3 regions of the Frankia sp. BMG5.60 genome follow, and region 3 is predicted to be linked to each of the others. Evidence: predicted binding sites of a transcription regulator. Region 3 holds the regulator's gene; each other region holds the start of a gene.
The links. Region 3 encodes LexA, which represses DNA repair genes until DNA is damaged. Its sites were predicted from a motif close to CGAACNNNNGTTCG; they were not measured.
Positions count from the first base shown of each region.

Region 1 (6,968 bases), 1.3 Mb from region 3:
TCGGCAGCGCTGGTGGCTGGCCGGCCTGCTCGGTGCGGGGGCGGCGGGTACGCGGATCAGCGGTGTCGCCTTCGGCGTGGCCCTTGCCGTGCAGTACGTCGTCGGCCGGCGCGCCGCGGGACGGCCGGTGTTCGCCTGGCCGGCGCTGTCGCTGGCCCTTCCGCCGATCCCGGTCCTCGCCTACCTGGGCTACCTGCGCGCGCGTACCGGCGGCTGGGGTGCCTATACCGACGCCATGCGCGACGGCTGGCATCGCGGCACCGACTGGCCCTGGTCCGGATGGGCGACCACCTGGGGGTCGGCAACCGACGGCAACGGGGCGTCGACCTTCGTGTGGTTCTGGCGGGGGGAGCTGCTCGCGGTGGTCGTCGGCGTGCTGCTGACGGTCGTCCTGCTGGTCGGCCAGCGGTGGGGGGAGGCGACCTTCGTCGGCGTGATGACCACGATCATGGCGTGCACGAACTACTACGCCTCGGGCATCCGCGGAATTCTGGTCGCCTTCCCGCTCTACCTACTGCTCGCGCGGGCGGCCGCGCGCAGTCCCCGGGTCGCGCCGGTGTACCTGTCTCTGTGCGTTCCCGTGATGGCGGCGCTGGTCATCGCCTTCACCCAGGGGCAGTGGGTCGACTGACCCTGCCCGACGCGTTGGATGTCGGTGCGGCGGTACGACCGTCCAGACGGGGGATGCGCGACGATGTCGCTGACGCGCGCGTCGCCGCGTCGGAGCCAGGTGACGAAAGGACGATGCGGTGGATACCGGGGAGCCCCGGCCGGGTCGGCCTGACGTCGGATCCGGGGCCGGTGTGGACGCTTCGTCCGATGAGGGCCGCTCGGACGACGGTCGCCCGGGCGGCGCCGCAGGCATGGGTCCGCACTCCCTCGCCCGACTGGCGGCCGGGCTCGCGGGCCTGGCCGCGCTCGTGGTGCTCGGGCTGGCGATCGCGGATCCCGCTCCGTCGCGGCACCTGCGCGGGTTGCTCGTCTCGGTTGATCTAGTCTGCCTGGCCGGGGTGGCGACCGCCTGGCTGCGTGTGGTCCTGGCCGTCGGGGCGCCCGGGACGCCGAAAAGGATCGAGTAAGCTCATCGGGACACGCCGTGCGTCGGCGCACGCGTCTGTTCGCTGGTCAGCCGGTGATCTCGTCGAGATCGTCCGCCTGCCGCGAGCGGCCGCAGTGCACTGCTGATCGTCCGGATGTGCCGGTGGACGATCCCTCCTGGATCTGCGTCGCCGCGCGCGTCCGCGGCGACGCAGATCCGTTCCACGGCTCCTCCTGCCACGGAGAATCCGTGGCCGCTGAGTCCACAGGAGGTGGGTTCAACTTGGCACGTCATTACGAACTCATGGTGATCCTTGCCGCGGATCTCGAGGAACGCACCGTTGCGCCGTCTCTCGACCAGTACCTTGGCGTCGTCCGGCAGGGCGGCGGTGTGGTCGAGAAGGTCGACATCTGGGGGCGGCGCCGGCTCGCCTACGAGATCGCGAAGAGCAACGAGGGCATCTACGCGGTGATCGATCTGCACGCGGAGCCGGACGTGGTCGCCGAGCTCGACCGTCAGCTCGTCCTGAACGAGTCGGTCATCCGCACGAAGGTCATCCGGCTTCCCGAGCCGAAGAAGCCTCGCCAGAGCCGCCGGGTGGCGGCATGACCCGGTCCGCGGCGACGGCGATCTCCTCGCCGTCGTGGACCGCCGACATCCGGGAGGGCGCCCATGGCCGGTGAGACGATCATCACCGTCGTTGGCAACCTGACCAGCGACCCCGAGCTGCGGTTCACGTCGAACGGCGCCGCGGTGGCGAGCTTCACCATCGCCTCCACGCCGCGCACGATGGACCGCCAGACCAACGAGTGGAAAGACGGCGAGGCGCTGTTCCTGCGCTGTTCCATCTGGCGTCAGGCCGCCGAGCACGTCGCCGAGTCGCTGCAGAAGGGCGCCCGGGTCATTGTCACGGGCCGGCTCAAGCAGCGCTCGTTCGAGACTCGCGAGGGTGAGAAGCGCACTGTGATTGAGCTCGAGGTCGACGAAGTCGGCCCAAGTCTGCGTTACGCGACCGCCAAGGTCGTCCGCGCCGCCCGCGGTGGCGGCAGCGGTGGTGGTGGTGGTGGCGGTGGCTACAGCGGTGGCGGCGGTGGTGGCGGCTACGGCGCGCCCGCCAGCGTCCCCTCCGGCGCGCCGGCCGGCGGAGTTCCGAATGATGACCCCTGGTCGCAGCAGCCGGCCGGTGGCTACTCAGACGAGCCTCCGTTTTGAGCGGGCGCTCGTCGTCCTCGCGGTCGACACAACGAGGTAGGAGCACTTCCGTGGCCAAGGCGGCCGTGCGCAAGCCCAAGAAGAAGGTTTGCGTCTTCTGTAAGGACAAGGTCGAGTACATCGACTTCAAGGACACCTCGCTGCTGCGCAAGTACATCTCGGACCGGGGCAAGATCCGCGCCCGGCGGGTGAGCGGCAACTGCAGCCAGCACCAGCGCGACGTGGCGACGGCGGTGAAGAACAGCCGCGAGATGGCGCTGCTGCCCTACACCGCCTCGGCCCGCTAGGGGGTGGCGGGATGAAGCTCATCCTGACCCAGGAGGTCCCCGGCCTCGGCAGCCCGGGTGACATCGTCGAGGTCGCCAACGGCTACGGGCGTAACTATCTCGTGCCGCGCAGGTACGCGATCCTCGCGACGAAGGGCGCGGAGCGCCAGGTCGAGCAGATCAAGCGGGCCCGCTCGGCTCGGGCGGTCCGCGACCTCGGCCACGCCCAGGAGATCGCCGGCCAGCTCGGTGGCCTCAAGGTCGAGCTGATCAGCCGGGCCGGCAAGGAAGGCCGGCTGTTCGGCTCGGTGACGGCGGCCGACGTGGTCGAGGCCGTCACCGCGGCGGGCGGTCCCGAGCTGGACCGTCGGCGGGTCGAGCTGACCACGCCGATCAAGTCGCTCGGGGCGTACACCGTTGCCGTGCACCTTCACCCCGAGGTGACCGCCTCGGTGAAGCTCCAGGTCAAGAAGGCATAGGACCGGCGGCACCGGCCCTCGGCGAGGCGGCATCGCCGCCTCGCCGGCGAGGCGCGGATGCCCCGGACTGACGAACTCCCCCGGCCGACCCACCCCAGCGGTGGTCCTCGGTCCGGGGGAGTTCGTCGTTGCGGGACCGGTGCGCGACGAACTTTCTTCCGCCCCTTTTTATCCACAGGAGGCGGGTCGGCTGTGCTTGCTGTACCTGCGGACCCTCCGTCTTGTGATCCTTGTTATCCACAGGGCGCGAGCCGCTGTCCCGAGCTCCTCCCCAGGTTCAGGCAGGTTACCCACAGCTTTTCCACATGGGCCTGTGGATAACTTTTTGGTGGGGGTGCTCGTCGATCCGTATGGTCGGACCCTCCAGACTGGGTCCGCCGGACTCGCCCGGCCAGCTCGGCGGCCGCTCACCAGGTGCACGGGTCGCGTAGCGGTGCGATCGGTCGCCAGATGGCGACTCGGCCGGAACGGACTGTCAACCGGACTGCCGAGCCGGATCGTCGAGGCAGGGACGCCGGGGCGGGGACGCCGGTGGGGCGAGCAGCCGAGGGTGGGTCGGTCGAGGGGTCCGGCGGTCGGTCGGCCGCCGGACCGGACGCGGCGTGACGGGGGTCGACGGGTGGCCGGGATCTGCGGGGCACGGCGGCGTGGCCCGTTGACCGCGGCCCTGATGTGTACGAACATGTGTTCGAATCTGGATCTGCGGGAGAGCGGGGAGGGTACGTCGTGAGCGTCACCGAGATCTCGCGTGGCGGCGCAGGCGGCGGCGCGGAGTTCGAGCGAACCCCGCCCCACGACCTTCCGGCCGAGCAGAGCGTGCTTGGCGGCATGTTGCTGTCGAAGGACGCCATCGCCGACGTCGTCGAGGTCCTGCGGATGGCGGACTTCTACCGCCCGGCCCACGGACTCGTCTACGAGGTCATCGGCGACCTGTACGGCCGGGGCGAGCCCGCCGACGTCATCAGTGTCGCGGCCGAGCTCAGCCGCCGCGACCTGCTGGAGCGGGTCGGCGGCCCGGGGTACATGCACACCCTGATCTCGAGCGTGCCCACCGCGGCGAATGCCGGTTACTACGCGCGCATCGTCGCCGAGAAGGCGGTCCTGCGCCGCCTCGCCGAGGCGGGCACCCGCATCGTCCAGCTCGCCTACGGCGCCGCCCCCGACGTCAGCGACGTCGTGGATCGCGCTCAGGCCGCCGTGTACGAGGTCACCGAGCGGCGGTCGAACGACGACTACCTGCCGCTGGGAGAGCTGCTCAACCCGGCTCTGGAGGAGATCGAGTCGATCCAGGGCCGCGGGGAAGGCGCGCTGACCGGCGTGCCGACCGGCTTCGTGGACCTCGACGAGCTGACGAACGGCCTGCACGGCGGCCAGCTCTGGATCGTCGCGGCCCGCCCGGCCGTCGGAAAGGCGCTGGCCCTCGACACTGCGCTCCCCACCCCGACCGGCTGGACCACGATGGGCCGCGTCACCGTCGGCGACATGCTGATCGGTGCCGACGGGCGGCCGACGCGAGTCGTCGCCGCCACCGATGTGATGCACGGCCGGCCGTGCTACGAGGTCGAGTTCTCCGACGGGTCCGTGATCGTGGCGGACGGTCAGCATCAGTGGATCACGCAGACCCGGGCGGAGCGTCGCCCTGGCGGCGCGGTTCGTTCGGGCTCCCGTTCCGCGACGCTCACCAGACCGGTCACCACGGAGGAGATCGCCCGCACCCTGCGTTGTCGGACTGCCGATCGTCGTTGCAACCACGCGGTGCGCAATGCCGGCCCGTTCCAGTTGCCGCCGGTCGACCTGCCGGTCGACCCTTATGTGCTGGGAGTCTGGCTCGGTGACGGAACGTCGGCCTGCGCGAGCCTGACCTCGGCTGATCCTGAGATTCCCGACGAGATCCGGCGTCGGGGCTACGACGTCGTGGGCAGCACCGGTGCGAGGTACCGCTATCGACTGGGGCTGCGGCGGCCTGCGGTGACCGAGAGGGCCTGCATGGTGTGTGGGCGGCCGTTCACCAACGCGATGCCCGGCGTCCGCACCTGTGGCCAGTCCTGCGGGGGCAAGCCGCGTTTCCTCGCGGAGCCGCTTCCGGCTCGAAGCTGCGTGGACTGCGGGGGCCGGACAACCAGCTTCGGGCCGCGCTGCCGTTCCTGCCATGCCCAGGCCGGGCCGTTGCAGGCCCGGCTGCGCACCCTCGGCGTGCTGGGCGACAAGCACATCCCGGCCAGTTATCTGCGGGCGAGCGAGCAGCAACGCCGTGACCTGCTGGCAGGCCTGCTGGACACCGACGGCACCGTGGCGAGCGACGGGTCAACCGCCCAGTTCGCCTCCACCAACCCGAGGCTGGCCCGAGAGGTGCGTGAGCTCGTTCTCTCGCTGGGCTATCAGGCGGCCGTCATGGCGAAGCGGGTACGGGGAAAGTCGGAGGAAACGTCCATCTGTTTCACTGTGAACTTCGCTCCCCAGGATCAGGTCTTCCGGCTTGCGCGCAAGGCTGCCCGACTGCGGCCGACCGGACGCCAGGCGGCGGGGGTGCGGTACATCACGGATGTCCGGTCGATCGTGTCTGTGCCGGTCCGATGCGTCGAGGTCGACAGCCCCGATCATCTCTACCTCGCGGGCGAGACCTGTGTCCCGACGCACAACTCGACGCTGGGGTTGGATTTCGCGCGGGCCGCGTCGATCAAAAACGGGTTGACCTCGGTCATCTTCTCGCTGGAGATGAGCCGCATGGAGATCACCATGCGGCTGCTGTCGGCCGAGGCGCGGGTGTCGCTGCAGAACATCCGCACCGGCCGGCTCACCGACGACGACTGGGCCAGGCTGGCCCGCCGGATGGGCGAGGTGGCCGAGGCGCCGCTGTTCATCGACGACAGCCCGCACCTGACGATGATGGAGATCAGGGCCAAGGCCCGCCGGCTCAAGCAGCGCAACGAGCTGCGTCTGGTCATCCTCGACTACCTGCAGTTGATGTCGTCGCCGAAGAAGGTCGAGAGCCGCCAGCAGGAGGTCAGCGAGATCTCACGGTCGCTGAAGCTGCTGGCCAAGGAACTCGACGTGCCGGTAGTGGCGATCTCCCAGCTCAACCGCGCCTCCGAGCAGCGGGCCGACAAGCGCCCCCAGGTCTCCGACCTGCGCGAGTCTGGCAGCCTCGAACAGGACGCCGACGCGGTCATCCTGCTCTACCGGGAGGACACGGTCGAGAAGGAGTCGGCGCGCGCCGGCGAGGCGGACCTCATCATCGCCAAGCATCGCAACGGGCCGACCGGCACCGTCACCGTCGCCTTCCAGGGGCACTACTCGCGATTCGTCGACATGGCGAACTGACCCCTGCCCGGCCCCGTGCCCAGCCCGGTGCCCACCTGCGCCGGTCGGCGGACCACGATCCCCGGACGGTGACACACTGGGCGCTATGACGACCGGGAACGTGGGGACGACCGGGAACATGCAGCGCATCGAGGAGACGTCCGGTGAGTGACGGCGGGAACAGTGGGCCCGAGGCGTCGGGCATCCTGGAGATCGCCCGCTTCGACGTTCAGCCCGGCACCGAGGAGAAGTTCGTGGCCGCCTACCGGGAGGTGCGCACGGAGGTGGTCGGCACGCCCGGCTGCCGGTCCGCGCGGCTGACGCGGGGCATCGAGTCGCCGTCGAGCTTCGTGCTGCTTGTCGAGTGGGACACCCTGGACAGCCACCTGAAGAACTTCCGGGAGTCCGACCGTTTCGTCCGCTGGCGCGCGGCGCTTGGACCGTACTTCGCCGGTCCGCCGTCCGTGGTGCACGGCGTGGACGTCCCGGCCGGTCCCGGCCCGGCCTGACCCACCCCGCGACCGCCTGGACCCCTGACCATGGAAGCGTTCTTCGGGTATCTGTTCGTCGCGCCGTTGACGGCCGGCTTCTTCGGCTTCCTCATCTGGCTGATCCCGGCGATCCTGCTCCGCGAGCAGATCACCAGGTTCCAGATCCGCCCGTTCGCGTTCT
Region 1 covers NZ_CM182091.1:4,884,870-4,891,837, forward strand. Annotated here, with positions in the region: gene AC5R91_RS20065 (hypothetical protein) at 1-631, shown strand, start outside; gene AC5R91_RS20070 (hypothetical protein) at 864-1,079, shown strand; gene rpsF (30S ribosomal protein S6) at 1,322-1,648, shown strand; gene AC5R91_RS20080 (single-stranded DNA-binding protein) at 1,712-2,251, shown strand; gene rpsR (30S ribosomal protein S18) at 2,302-2,538, shown strand; gene rplI (50S ribosomal protein L9) at 2,550-2,996, shown strand; gene dnaB (replicative DNA helicase) at 3,723-6,317, shown strand; gene AC5R91_RS20100 (antibiotic biosynthesis monooxygenase family protein) at 6,461-6,805, shown strand; gene AC5R91_RS20105 (hypothetical protein) at 6,836-6,968, shown strand, end outside.
Region 1: a site for LexA is predicted at 3,674-3,687, ahead of dnaB (replicative DNA helicase). Genes of this name have one in related genera too.

Region 2 (6,968 bases), 2.1 Mb from region 3:
CACGCCACGCGGGTCGCGCCCACCGTCGAGGCCGACCCGCTGCCGCCGCTGAGCAAGTTCATCACCCGGCCGGACGGCAGCCAGGTGACGACGGTCAGCGCCGACTACCTGTTCGACTCGAACAGCAGCAAGCTGCGGGGGGAGGCGATGACCGCGTTGCAGCAGGTCCTGCCCGCGATCCGGGAGCATCCCGGCCCCATCTCGGTGATCGGCTACAGCGACGGGCTGGGGCGGACCGAGGACAACCAGAAGCTGTCGCTGGAACGGGCGAAGTCCGTCGAGGCGTGGCTGGCAACGCAGAACATCCCCAGCTCCGTGCTGGATGTCGAGGGCAGGGGCGAACAAGGCGCGCAGGACGGCGTCGCCGACGCGAGCCGACGCCGAGTGGAGATCGTGCTTCGATGACGTGCGACGTTTCCGCCGGTCCGCCGGTGACCCCGGGCGCGGCCGGGACGGGTGAAGCCGCGGCCCGGCGCCGGGGCCGCCGCCTGCGCGGCCGGTTGGCCGGGCTGGTGGCGGCGGCCATGCTGGCGACGCCGATGCTCGCCGCCTGCGACGGCGGCCTGCTCGGCACGTCCAAGGCGGACGGCCCGCTCGACTGCTCCAAGTACCAGGAGTCCACGCCCGCGGCCGGCGCACCGCTGCTGCTGGTACTGCTCGACGTGACCGACAACTCGGCCGCTACCGCGCAGCGCGTCGCGACCCGGGTCCAGCCCTACCTCGACACGGCGCTGAAGAACGGCGCCTACATCCGGCTCGTCGCCAGCGGCGGGACGGCCATGACGTATTCGGACTGCTTCCATGGCGACCGGATGTTCCAGATCAAACGGAACAACAACCGGCGCGAGGAGAAGGATCGGGTCGCCGCCGCCAAGGCCCTCGGCACGGAGATCGACCACGTCGTCCAGACCGAGCGGATCAGCACGAAGGGCAGCGCCACGGGTCTGCTCGCCGGCATCAACGATGAGCTCAACACCGTCCGCTCCACACCCGACGTGAAGGTCACCGACGTGACCGTCCTCGTCTGGAGCGACCTGCTCGGCACCGGTCAGGACTCCGACTGCCTCAATGTCGACGGTAAGAAGGCGTCCGCGTCCATCGCCGAGGCGCTGGTGAAGCGGTGCTTCGAAACCCAGCAGATCACCGCGGTGGGCAACGACAAGGTCCGGTTCCTCGGGGTCAACGAGGGCGCGGCGGATCGGCCGCAGCAGGATCTCGCCCGTTACCTCAAGGGCGAGCTGTGTCGACGGATCAGCAGTGACTGCAGCTAGCTCCACCATCACGGCCGACCCCGCCATCCCCACCGACCCCGCCGACCCCGCCATCCCCACCGACCAGGCCATCCCGACCATCCCCACCGACCCGACCGACCCGACCGTCCCAGCCGCCCGTCCGCCCACGTTCGTCGCGGCAGTCCCCGAGCTCCCGGAGCATCCCGTCCGCAACCGCCGCGGCACACACCACGCCGATCCATCCGAACCGCTGCTGGCCACGACGGCGCCGGTGGAACTCAAGCCGAGGAGACGACCGATGGGCGTTCTACACGAGCCCGAGGACCAGCATTTCAGCCCGGCACTGATGCGATCGACGGTCGTGATCACCGGCTGCCTGGTCATGCTCGCGGTGCTGGAGATCTGGGTCTGGTTGACCCTGTCGTCCCCGTTCGCGAAGGTCTCCGTCACTGGATCGATGATCGTGACGGCGCTCAGCTTCTTCATCACCGGCAACACCTTCCGACTGCGCGACATCCGGCGCCGGGTGGGCAACCGAGCTCGGGCCGGCCGGATCGCCCCGATCGACGCGTTGTCCACCCTGCCGCCGCGGGAGACGATCGCCCGCCGCTTCATGCTCGGCGCCGTCGGCGCCGTGGTCGGCGTCGGCACCCTCGTGCTGACCATGGTCTTCTCCGGCGACGAACAGCAGGGGGCGCGGGAGGCCATGGTCGCCTCGGTGCTCGGCATCGTCTGCGCCATGCTCTGCTTCGTCGGCGGCACCTTCGCTCGCCCGATTGACTGACCGCTCATCCCCATTGACTGACCGCTCATCCCCATTGACTGACCGCTCATCCCCTCGACTCACCGCTCATCCCCCATCGACTAAACCGCCCACCGGGACCGACATCGGAAAAGTAGGAGCCTGAAACGGTGCTGCGCAGGGGAAACCAGCCAGGGCGTCTGGCCAAGCAGCTCATCCGCCGGGTGGGAGACGCCGACATCGCGCTGGCGGGCGCGGAGACCCGCCCCAAGGTCCTCAAGAGCCTCGAGGACGCGGAGGTCCAGGAGGTCCGGGCCTCCGTCCGGGCCGACGGGCGGACTCTGGAGGAGCTGATCGCCGAGCTCCGGATGGAGATCGACTCCCGGGCCGAGCGCCGCGAGCGGCGGACCGAGCTGATCAAGAACAAGGTCGAGCAGGGCCGGTTGTGGCGCAGCGTCGGGGTGCAGGAGCGCATCCCGCAGATGGCGTTGGCGGGGCCGGCCCGCACGGTCGTCCTGACGTTGCTCGCGGCGCTGGACTTCTACGTGTTCGCACAGTCCTACGCGGTGCTCGCCGACGTCGGCGGCTACGGCCCGGAGTGGTGGCTCGGCGGCCTGCTCGGCGTCGCCGTCTTCATCGCCGGGGTGGCGCTCGCGCACGGGATCAAGGCGTCCATCCTCGCCCGCGCCCAGAAGCAGATGCTCGCCGACGCCGACGCCGGCCGCTTCAAGATCGAGCTGGACATCCGCGAGCAGCTCGTCGAGTCGAAGTCGTCCCCGCTGGCACTGAGCCTGACCACGGCGATCTTCCTGCTGCTGTCGATCGCCGGGGTGCTCGTGCGCACGCAGGGCACGGCCGGCGAGAGCACCGGCGGCGCGGTGATCCTGTTCCAGGCGCTGATCCCGCTGGTCGCCGTGGCGGTCGAGCTGTACCTGCACGACCCGACGGAGCGCGACGAGCCGATGCCGAACATCGTCGACCGGCGGCTGGAGCGGCGCCTGGCCAAGGCCGAACGCCGGCTGCGCATCGTCGCCGCCCAGGTCGAGGCGAAGGTGTCGCAGATCGAGAAGCTCTACCGGGTCGAGGAGGCCATCCTCGACGTCGAGCAGAAGGACATGGGCCTACGCCACACCACCGACCTGGTGCTCGGTGGCGGCCACATCCCGACCGTGCCGACGAACGGGCGGGTCGCCGAGGTGGATCGCGACCAGTTGGAGAAGACCATCAAGATGGCCCGCCGGTCCTAGCCAGCCTCACCCCAGACCACGGTGACCGGGCGGCCTTCGGAGCCCCTCGTCCCGACCCCGTGGAGCAAGGGATGCCGTCCGCAGCCGGTCAGGTGCGGCCCCGTCCAGGGGGTGCGGTTTCCAAGGGGGCGCGGTCGTCCCTGGGCAGGAGGTCGAGGTCGGGATCCGGGCCCGACCGGAGCTGCCCGGGCGTGCGGGGTGCGGGTTGGTTCCCGTGTCGTCTCCGCCCACAGCGTACGAACATATGTTCGACATCCGGCCTGTGTTGTTCTACCGTTGACCCATGGTTTTCGACGACGACCTCGGAGACGGCCCTGACCCGCCAGCCCGCCTCGCCACGATCTCCCGGCAGGTCGACGGGCTGCTGACCGCGCAGGCATGGCAGCTGTCGGACGGGGAACCGGAAGGACTGATCGAGGGGGTGAGCCGGCCGACCGGCCGGGTCGCCGCCGTGCGGGGCCGGCTGTTCGTGGAGGCCCAGGATCGTGGTTTCGCCGTGCGCCACGGCGCCACCGATCTCGCGGGTTGGCTACGCGACCGGCTGCGGCTGACCACCCGCGACGCCAGGTCACCCTCGCCCGCGACACCACCGCCTGCACCGCCACCGGCGCGGCCCTGGCCGACGGGACCATCACCGCCGAACAGGCCGTGGTCATCGGCGAGGCCATGCGCACCCTACCCACCGAAGTCACCCCCGACCAGCGGGCCGCCGCCGAACAGGCCCTCCTACGCTTCGCCGACCAGTTCGACCCCATCCACCTGGTCAAACTCGCCGCCCGCCTCCGCGAAACACTCACCACCACCGACACCTCCCCCGGCGGCGACGACCCCCACACCGACAAACACACCAACCCCAGCACCGGCAGCGGCAGCCGCGGCGGCGGCGTTGGTGGCGGTGGCGATGGCGGCAAGACCGGCAGCGGTGGCAGAGCAGGCGGTGCCGGTGGCGGGAACAACGGCCGGGACAAGCCGAGCCCGGACCCGGCCGACATCCGCCGGTTGACCCTCACCGACACCCCGACCGGCACCACCGTGATCAACGGGGAACTCGACGCCGAAGCCGCCGCCCTGCTGCGCACCGCACTGGACAGCCTCGCCGCCCCCCAGCCCACCACCGACGGCACCCCCGACCGGCGCACCCCCACCCGCCGCCGCGCCGACGCCCTCATCAACCTGATCACCCGCGCGTTGAACGCCGCAGCCGTTCCCGACAGCGGCGGGGTACGCCCACACCTGACCGTCACCATCCACTGGAACACCCTGCTCGCCAGCGGCGCCACCCCCGCCCTGACCAGCCGGGGACTTCCCCTACCCCACAGCACCCTCGCCCGACTGTCCTGCGACGCCGAAATCAGCCGGATCATCCTCGATCCCGCCGGCGTCCCCCTCGACGTCGGACGATCAACCCGCGTCGTGCCGCCCCAGCTACGCCGCGCGCTCGCCGCCCGCGACCGAGGCTGCACCTTCCCCGGCTGCGACCGGCCACCCTCCTGGCGCGAAGCACACCACGTGACCTATTGGACACACGGCGGGGTCACCGCCCTCCACAACCTCGTCCTGCTCTGCGGCCACCACCGTGCGATACCGAACATGACTGAGAGGTAATGATGTAGAAGCGGATCCTCGACGTTGTGGTGCTGTGCTGAAGATGAAGGTAGGCCCTTCGGGATCGTCTTACAGGAGAAGGTCTCAAACCACCGGGTGCCGCTCCGTTGAATGAGGCGGGGTGGTGAGCGACACGGAAACGTCGCCCGAGAGGCGGCAGGTACGGGCCGGGAAGACGAACGACCGTGAACCACCGACGAAGCGTCGTAACGCATAAGACGACATCAAAACCGGGGTCTGGTGTTTATCCCGGGAGCAGTCAGGGAGGTGCCTGTCTACTGCCCTGGCGGTGTCCGGCGTTTAGGTGGCGTGAGCCCGGTCCAGGCTTCAGCACGGAACGGTAGAACCCCTCGCCCCGGAAACGACGGCCGCGGGTTGACGTGGTCGGCGAGAGGGAGGACTCCGAACGGTGAAGAGCCGTGAGGGGCAGAGTACCGGTCACGGGGCAGGGGGGCGGACCGCCCCGTAGTAGCGACGAAGCTCCTGTAATGGGGGCGGAGCGAAGGGGGCGGGTTGTCAGGCTTCCGATCGAAGGTCAACCGGGAACGGGAGGAACCGGATGGTCGAGGCGGCGTCCTCGGGAAAGTCGTTTGACATTCCGAAACAGCTCGTCTGGGAGGCATACCAGAAAGTCAAGGCGAACAAGGGTGCCGCCGGCGTCGACGAGCAGTCGTTGGCGGAGTTCGCGCGGGACGAGAAGAACAACCTCTACCGCGTCTGGAACCGGATGTCGTCGGGAAGCTACTTCCCGGCGCCGGTGAGGGCTGTGGAGATCCCGAGACCAGCAGGAGGAACGCGGACGCTCGGCATAACCACCGTGGCCGACCGCGTCGCGCAGACCGTGGTCGCGATGGTGCTGGAGCCCCAGGGAGAGAAGATCTTCCACCCGGACTCCTACGCCTACCGGCCCCGACGCTCGGCGCTGGACGCGGTGGCGACCTGCCGGAAACGGTGCTGGGAACAAGCGTGGGTCGTCGACCTCGACATCCACAAGTTCTTCGACACCGTGCCGCACCAGGAAATCCTGCTGGCCGTGGAACGCCACACCAACCACCGATGGGTAACGCTCTACGTCCAACGGTGGCTCACCGCACCGGTCCAGATGTCCGACGGCTCCCTACGGGAACGAGACAAAGGAACCCCACAGGGGTCTCCCGTCTCTCCCGTGCTCACGAACCTGTTCATGCACTACGCGTTCGATGCCTGGATGGCCCGGACGCAACCCACGGTCAGGTTCGAAAGGTACAGCGACGATGTGGTCGTCCACTGTCGCAGCGAGAAGCAAGCGAAGTACATTCGCAACGTCATCGCCGCGAGGCTGTGGAAGTTCGGCCTCAAGACCAACCAGGACAAGACCAGGGTCGTGTACTGCCATCAGGACGGCCGTGAGCGCCGCCCAGGCAGCCCCGTGGAATTCACCTTCCTCGGGTACACGTTCCGGCCACGCTGCGCGCGACTCAGGGACGGAAGATGGAAACTCGGCTTCCTTCCCGCGTTCAGCAAGGCAGCCGGGAAAGCAATGTCCCGGCTAGTCCGAGGATGGAGACTCGGCCGCTGCACCAGGCGGTCTCAGATGATCAGTGCATCAGTCCTGGTAGAAAGGTGATCCACCGATCGGAGGGCTGAGTGCGCGGCGTCGAGTTGACCTTGGAGGAGCGGGAGTCGATCTCCAGGGGCTTGGCCGAGAAACTGTCACACCGGATGATCGCGGTGCGGCTGGACCGGAACCAGTCGGTGATCAGCCGTGAGGTCTCGCGCAACGGAGGCAATGCCGGGTACCGCGCCGCGGACGCGCAGAAACGCGCCGACGGGCAGCGTCGGCGACCGAAGGCGTTCAAGCTGGAGACGCACGTCCGGCTGCACGACGTGGTGGCCGAGCGGCTGGCGGCTGACTTCTCGCCGGAACAGGTGTCGAATCGGCTGAAGAAGGACTTCCCGGACGACCCGGAGATGCGCGTGTCGCACGAGACGATCTACCAGACGCTTTTTGTCCAGGCGCGCGGCGAGCTGAACACGCAGCTGAAGCTCGCGCTGCGGTCGGGCCGAGCGGAGCGCCGGCCGCGGGGGTCGACCCGGCCGAAGCAGGCCAGGATCGCCGGCATGGTCGGCATCTCCGAGCGCCCGGCCGAGGTCGCCGACCGT
Region 2 covers NZ_CM182091.1:4,122,150-4,129,117, forward strand. Annotated here, with positions in the region: gene AC5R91_RS16765 (OmpA family protein) at 1-405, shown strand, start outside; gene AC5R91_RS16770 (hypothetical protein) at 402-1,271, shown strand; gene AC5R91_RS16775 (hypothetical protein) at 1,531-2,016, shown strand; gene AC5R91_RS16780 (hypothetical protein) at 2,145-3,221, shown strand; gene AC5R91_RS16785 (HNH endonuclease signature motif containing protein) at 3,747-4,826, shown strand; gene ltrA (group II intron reverse transcriptase/maturase) at 5,386-6,432, shown strand; gene AC5R91_RS16795 (IS30 family transposase) at 6,453-6,968, shown strand, end outside.
Region 2: a site for LexA is predicted at 3,459-3,472, ahead of AC5R91_RS16785 (HNH endonuclease signature motif containing protein). Genes of this name have one in related genera too.

Region 3 (6,968 bases):
CGCCGAGCGACTCGAAGGCCAGGTACACCGAGGCGAAGCGGAGGTAGGCCACCTCGTCGAGCTCGCGGAGCGGGCCGAGGATCGCCCGGCCAATCGCCTCCGCGGGGACCTCCGCCGAGCCCGAGGAGCGCACGGCATCCTCAACCCGCTGGGCCAGCAGAGCAAGATCGTCGTCGCGCACCGGCCGGCCCTGGCAGGCCTTGCGCACACCGGTGATCACCTTCGCGCGACTGAACGGCTCCGCCACGCCGCTGCGCTTGAGCACCCGCAGCGACGCCTCCTCCATGGTGGTGAACCGGCGACCGCACGACAGGCAGGATCGCCGCCGCCGAATCGCCGAGCCCTCCTCGGCCTCCCGGCTGTCGACGACACGGCTGTCCGGATGCCGGCAGAACGGGCATCGCACGCGATACGCCTCCTTCGTCCGGTCCGGCGCGGCCACCTGGCGCGGCGGGACAGCGAGCCGACCCGCGCCTCCGCACCGGCCGAGCCGCCCCTGTGGACGGCCGCCCGCACCTCTGTGGAAAGCCTGTGCGCAACCTGTGGATGACTTACACCCGCATAAGCACCAGATGTTGTGTCTAACCTAGCGCACAACCCCAGTGATGGGGACACCGACCCCCCGCGTGTCACACCGGGACATCAGCCCGCGGGGGCGCGACAACCCTGCGCGAGGGCGCCGCACCCGCCCGCTGCCGCCGGGCACCGGCCCGTCACGGCGGCGAGCCGCCGAGCGCCGATCGGGACCGGACGGTGGCGGAGCGGACCGGCCGACCGGAGGGTCAGCCCAGCAACAGGAACTGGCCGGGGGTGAGCTCGACCGAGGGGAGATGGTTGATCCGCATCAGCCGATCCACGACGGCGCGGGTGTCGGCGTCGGGATCGAGCGCGACTGCGATCTCCCACAGCGTCTCCCCGGCGAGGACCAGGTGACCCCGCGGCGGCTCGCCGGACCACGCGATCGAGGCGCGCGGCAGGACGACCACCAGCACCGCGGCGATCGCCAGCGCGACGACGGCGACCACGACCACCCGGCCGCGGTGGGTCAGCCGCAGCGGCGGCAGCGGCTCGCCGGCGGCGCGGCGCACCGGCGGCCGGGATCCTGATCCGCGGGCAAGCCGCCGCGGCGGGCCCGGCGACCGGGATCTCCGCGACCGAGATCCCGGCGCCTCGGACCTCGACGCCTGAGACCTCGACACCTGAGACTTCGACACCTGAGACTTCGACGCCTGGGACTTCTGCGCCTCGGACCTCGTCGCCCGGGGAACCGGCGCGTGCGAGGGGCACGCCCTCGGAACCGGCCTCCCGGCACCGACCCTGGCGGCCGGCAGGGCCACCCGCATCCGCGCCGGACCGCTCGCCGGCCATCCCCCGGCGCGGCGCACCGCCCGCTCCCGGGCGGCCGCCAGATCGACCACCTGTGTGGTGTGCGCGCTTTGCACGGCTTCCTCCCAAGGCGCCCCGGACCACGTCGTCGACGCCACGAACTCCCGTTCGATCGAACTCCTGATCGATTGTCACACCGGAGTCCCGCCAGGGAAAGGGACACGCTCGAACAGACGTTTGAGATTCCGCGACCGGGCGGTTACCGTCGAGACGATCAGGTTTGCACCGGGCGGTCTCCCCCGGTCGCGGACAGCCGGGTGCCGTGGGGGGTGCCGGTCTCGCCGGGCGAGGCCGACAGCCGCGCGCACGTCCAGCGCGCGGCCGAGCGGCGGCCCACCGGCGACAGAGTAGGCGACGAGGAGAGCGGTAGGCGATGACCAGCCAAGGCAGGGGTACACGCCGGGGCGGGGCCCGCGGCAACGTGCGGGCCTTTCCCGAAAACCCCGCGGACGCAGCCGGCCTGACCCCCCGGCAGCGCAAGGTGCTCGAGGTCATCCGGGCCGAGGTGGAACGGCGCGGGTACCCGCCCAGCGTGCGGGAGATCGGGGAGGCGGTGGGGCTGACCAGCACGAGCAGCGTGGCGCATCAGCTCAAGGTGCTGGAAGAGAAGGGCTACCTGCGCCGGGACCCGAACCGTCCGCGGGCGATGGAGGTGCTCAGCCCCGATCGGCCGCGGCGCAAGGCCGACTCCGGCGCGGCGGCCGTCGTGTCGACGTTCCCGGGCGCCGCGGCCCCGGCCGGCGCGAGCGGCGAGGGGTCCGCGGCCTACGTGCCGGTCCTCGGGCGGATCGCCGCCGGGGGGCCGATCCTGGCCGAGCAGGCGATCGAGGACGTCTTTCCGCTGCCGAAGGAGATCGTCGGCGAGGGCACCCTGTTCCTGCTCCGGGTCGTCGGCGAATCGATGATCAACGCGGCAATCTGTGACGGCGACTGGGTGGTGGTGCGCCAGCAGCCGGTCGCGGACAACGGTGAGATCGTCGCCGCGATGATCGACGGCGAGGCGACGGTCAAGCGGCTACGGGTCCGCGACGGCAAGGTCTGGCTGCACCCGGAGAACTCGACGTTCAGCGACATCCCTGGCGAAGAGGCGACGATCCTCGGGCGGATCGTCGCCGTGCTGCGCCGGGTCTGACCGTGGACGGCCGGCCGCGCGAGGCGGCCGGCCGATTCGGCTGCCGTGGACCGGGCGGGTATGCTCCGCCGACCGCGCCGACGGCGAGCTCAGCGCCGGTCCCGGCGCGGCGGATCAGGGCTGGACGGGTCAGGGCTGGAAGGTGTGCAGTTCCGCGGCGAGCGACGGCGACACCCTCGCGAGCAGTCGGGTGCCGTCCGCCGTGTGCTCCAACTCGAGCACTTCGCCGTGAGCGTGTACCCGCGAGACGAGATCGCCCCGCGTGTAGGGGACGAGGACCTTCATCTCCACGTCGGGGTGGGGGACTCGGTCGCACAGAGCGTCGACGAGCGCGGTCAGCCCCTCCCCCGTGCGCGCCGAGACGAAGACCGCGTCGGGCGCGAGCTGGCGCAGGCCGGCGAGGACGGTCGACTCGGTGGCGTCGACCTTGTTCACGACGATCAGCTCGGTCACGTTGCCCGCGTCGATGTCGTTGAGCACCTCGCGTACGGCTGAGATCTGGGCGGCCGGGTCGGGGGCGGAGCCGTCGACGACGTGCAGGATGAGGTCCGCGTCGGCGACCTCCTCCAGGGTCGAGCGGAACGCCTCGACGATCTGGTGCGGGAGGTGCCGGACGAACCCGACCGTGTCGGTGAGGGTGAACGCCCGGCCGTCCGGCAGGGTCGCGCGCCGCACGGTGGGATCCAGCGTGGCGAACAACGCGTCCTCGACGAGGACGCCGGCGCCGGTGAGACGGTTGAGCAGCGAGGACTTGCCGGCGTTGGTGTAACCGGCGATCGCCACCGCGGGCACCTCGCCGCGCCGGCGGGCCGACCGCTTCGTCTCCCGCACGGTTGCCATCCCGGCGAGCTCCCGGCGCAGACGCGCCATCCGCGCGCGCAGCCGTCGGCGGTCTGTCTCGATCTTCGTCTCGCCAGGTCCGCGAGTACCGATGGGCGCGCGCCCACCGCCGCTGGCCGCGGCGCGGGACATCGACTCACCCCAGCCGCGCAGGCGGGGCAGCATGTACTGGAGCTGGGCGAGCTCGACCTGGGCCTTGCCCTCCCGAGACGTCGCGTGCTGGGCGAAGATGTCGAGGATGAGCGCGGTCCGGTCGATGACCTTGACCTTGACGACCTCCTCCAACTGGCGTAGCTGGCCCGGGGTGAGCTCGCCGTCGCAGATCACCGTGTCCGCGCCGGTCGCGGTGACGACCTCGGCGAGTTCGCGGGCCTTGCCGGACCCGACGTAGGTCGAGGCGTCCGGCCGGTCGCGTCGCTGCACGAGCGCGTCCAGCACGACCGAACCCGCCGTGGTCGCGAGGGCGGCGAGCTCCGCCATGGATGCCTCGGCCGACCGCAGCGAACCCGACGTCCACACGCCGATGAGGACGACCCGCTCCAGCCGCAACTGGCGGTACTCGACCTCGGTGACGTCGTCGAGCTCGGTGGCCAGGCCGGGCACGCGGCGCAGTGCCGCGCGCTCCTCCAGGTCGAAGCCGTCCCCCGAATCGTCATAGAAGCCCGAGAGGTACGCCGAATCCGAATCGGCGAGGTCGATGAGGGATCTGTCGAAAGTGGACGCCGTCAGGGCGTCGGCAGGAAGAGTCATACCATCCGTTCTCAACGCGGCTCGCTGCCGCGAGATTCCGCGCCGCTTCGTCCGGCCAGGTCACGCTCGCGGGTTCCGGCGACCTGATGAGGTCCGCGGGCAAGCGTCGGCGCGGGGCGCCGACCGCTTCCCTCGCGGATTCATCCCGTCTCCCACCAGGGTCCCACGCCGCCATGACGATCGCGAACGGTTTCCGGGCTGGCACACCGTGACCTTCGCGCCGGACCGGACGGGCACCTGGACAGGACGGGCACCTGGACGAGACCGGTGCCCCCGAACGGGACCGGCGTTTGGACGAGACAGGCGCCCCGAACGGGACAGACGCCCGCACGGTACGCCGGGCCGCGTACCGTCGACGCCGTGTACCGGGAACGGCCGACGACCCGGCTGCCGGCGACGCTCTGGTCCGCGCAAGGCCCGTCCGGGCCCACCAGCGACCTCGATCGGGCGGGTGCCAGCCCGCTGCGGCGGCGCCTGCCGGCGGGCAACCCGGCCGCCGACGGACGGGCCGCGCAGGTCCACCGGATCCTGCCCGACGGCTGCATCGACATCATCTGGAGCTCCGACGGCCGGTTGATCGTCGCCGGCCCGGACACGGTCGCCACGCTCGCGAGCTGGGCGCCGGGGGTGTGCTACCTCGGCCTGCGCTTCGACCCCGGGCGCGGGCCGGCCCGGCTCGGGGTGCCCGCCGCGGAGCTGCGCGACCGCCGCCCGGACCTTGCCGACCTGTGGGGCGCGGGTCCGGCCCGCCGACTCGCCGAACGGCTCGCCGACGCGGGCGATCCGGCGCTGGTGCTCGAGACGTGCGTCGCCGCCCGCCCCCGCGATCCGGGACTGGGCGATCCGCTGGTGCCGGCGATCGTCGCCGGAATCCGGGCCGGGTCGCCGGTGGCGGATGTGGCGCGAGCGGCCGCGCTCAGCGAACGCCAGCTCCTGCGCCGCTGCCGGCAGATGTTCGGGTACGGCCCGAAGACGCTCGCCCGCATCCTGCGGCTGCAGGAGGCGCTGAGCTCGGCGCGGACCGGCCGGCGCCTGGCCGCGGTGGCCGCCGACGCCGGCTACGCCGATCAGGCCCATCTGGCCCGGGAGGTGCGCGCCCTGACCGGCGTCACGCTGACCAGCCTGCTCGACCCCGCCCGGCCGAGCAGCCCGGCACCGGCGGGTCTCGCGGAACCCCTGGAACCCCCGGGGCCCCCGGGGCTGCCGGGGCTGCCGGGGCTGCCGGGGCTGCCGGGGCTGCCGGGGCTGCCGGGGCTGCCGGGGCTGCCGGGGCTGCCGAACGAGGATGGGCCTGCCGGCCCTCTCGGTCAGGGCGCCGGAACGGCGGGTAGCGGGGCGAACAGGTCGACGTGGTTGCCGTCCGGGTCGAGGACGGTCGCGTAGCGCTGGCCCCAGAAGGCGTCCCAGGGCGGCAGGTGGCCGGTGTGGCCGGCGGCGAGCAGGTCGGCGTGGAGCGCGTCGACCTCGGTGGGGCTGTCGCAGGCGAAGGCCAGGCTCACCCGCCCGGCACCGCCGGTCGCCGGCGCCCAGTCCGGGTCGAAGGAACGGATCGTCTCCTCGGTGTCGAAGGCCAGGCGCAGCCCGCCGGGCAGGGTCACCTCGACGTGCGGTTCGGCCTCGGCGCCGGCCGGCGGGTCGAGCCCGAGCAGGCGGTAGAAGGCGAGGCTGCGGGCCATGTCGGCGACGATCAAGCCGATGAGGTTGAACGTGGATGGCATGACCGCACCGTAGGACGCCCCAGGGCAGGCGGTCTTGTCGAAAACGGACGTCGCCGTCGGAGGACACGCCCGAGGTCCCCCGGAGCGGGTCAGCGGGTGGGAGAGCCGGGCAGCCCGGCGGCCGCCAGGATCTCGGTGGCGTCGGCGACCCCGGCCGCGTCCGCGCTCGCGGCCGCACCATGCCCGTCCAAGGCCGCCGGCCGCGGGGCCGCCGGACGCAGGGCCGCCGGACGCAGCACGCCGTCGAAGACCAGCTCGGCCGGTCCCCGCAGCAGCACGGTGTCGGGACGCCAGACGACCACCAGGCCGCCGCCCGGGACGTCGACCTCGACCTCGACCTCCGGCGGCGGCGCGCCGGCGCCGTCACGCACCCCCGACGCGGCCGACGGGCGGGCAGCCGCCGCGCCGTCCCCGGCCCCGGAGGCGGTGGCGGGCGTGAGGGCGGGGCGCAGGCCCCGGCGGGCGGCCCAGGCCACCGCGACGGCGCAGGCACCGGTGCCGCAGGAGGCCGTCTCCCCGACCCCGCGTTCGTAGACCCGCATGGCGACCCCGCCCGGCCGGTCCACGACGATCTCGACGTTCACCCCGTCCGGGAAGTCCACCGGGGAGAACGCGGGGGGGCGGGTCAGGTCGAGGCCGCGCAGCGCGGGCACGTCGAGATCGTCGGCGAAGCAGACCGCATGCGGGTTGCCCATCGACACGCCGACCGCCGTGAAGTCGCGCTCGGCGACGGTCACCGCCGACCCGGGCCCGGTGGACATCCTCGGCGGGCCCATGTCGACCGTGACGTCCCCCGCGGCCGGCACCTCCACGAGCCGCAGGCCGGCGCGGGTCGCGATGGTGAACCGGCCGGGCTGGGCGTAGCCGGCGGCCACCAGGTAGCGGGCGAACACGCGGGCGCCGTTTCCGCACATCTCCGCGACGGACCCGTCGGCGTTGCGGTAGTCCATGAACCAGCGGGCCGTCCCAGCGAGGGAGGCGGCCTCGGGGACCGCGGCGGACAGCACGACCCGCAGCACCCCGTCCGCGCCGACGCCGGTGCGCCGGTCGCACAACGCGCGGACCAGGTCCGCGGTGAGGTCGAGGTCGCCGTCCGGGTCGGGAAGCACGACGAAGTCGTTGCCCGTGCCGTGGCCCTTGAC
Region 3 covers NZ_CM182091.1:6,208,907-6,215,874, reverse strand. Annotated here, with positions in the region: gene nrdR (transcriptional regulator NrdR) at 1-406, opposite strand, end outside; gene AC5R91_RS25455 (LysM peptidoglycan-binding domain-containing protein) at 783-1,088, opposite strand; gene lexA (transcriptional repressor LexA) at 1,760-2,518, shown strand; gene hflX (GTPase HflX) at 2,648-4,108, opposite strand; gene AC5R91_RS25440 (helix-turn-helix domain-containing protein) at 4,469-5,491, shown strand; gene AC5R91_RS25435 (VOC family protein) at 5,416-5,826, opposite strand; gene dapF (diaminopimelate epimerase) at 5,916-6,968, opposite strand, start outside.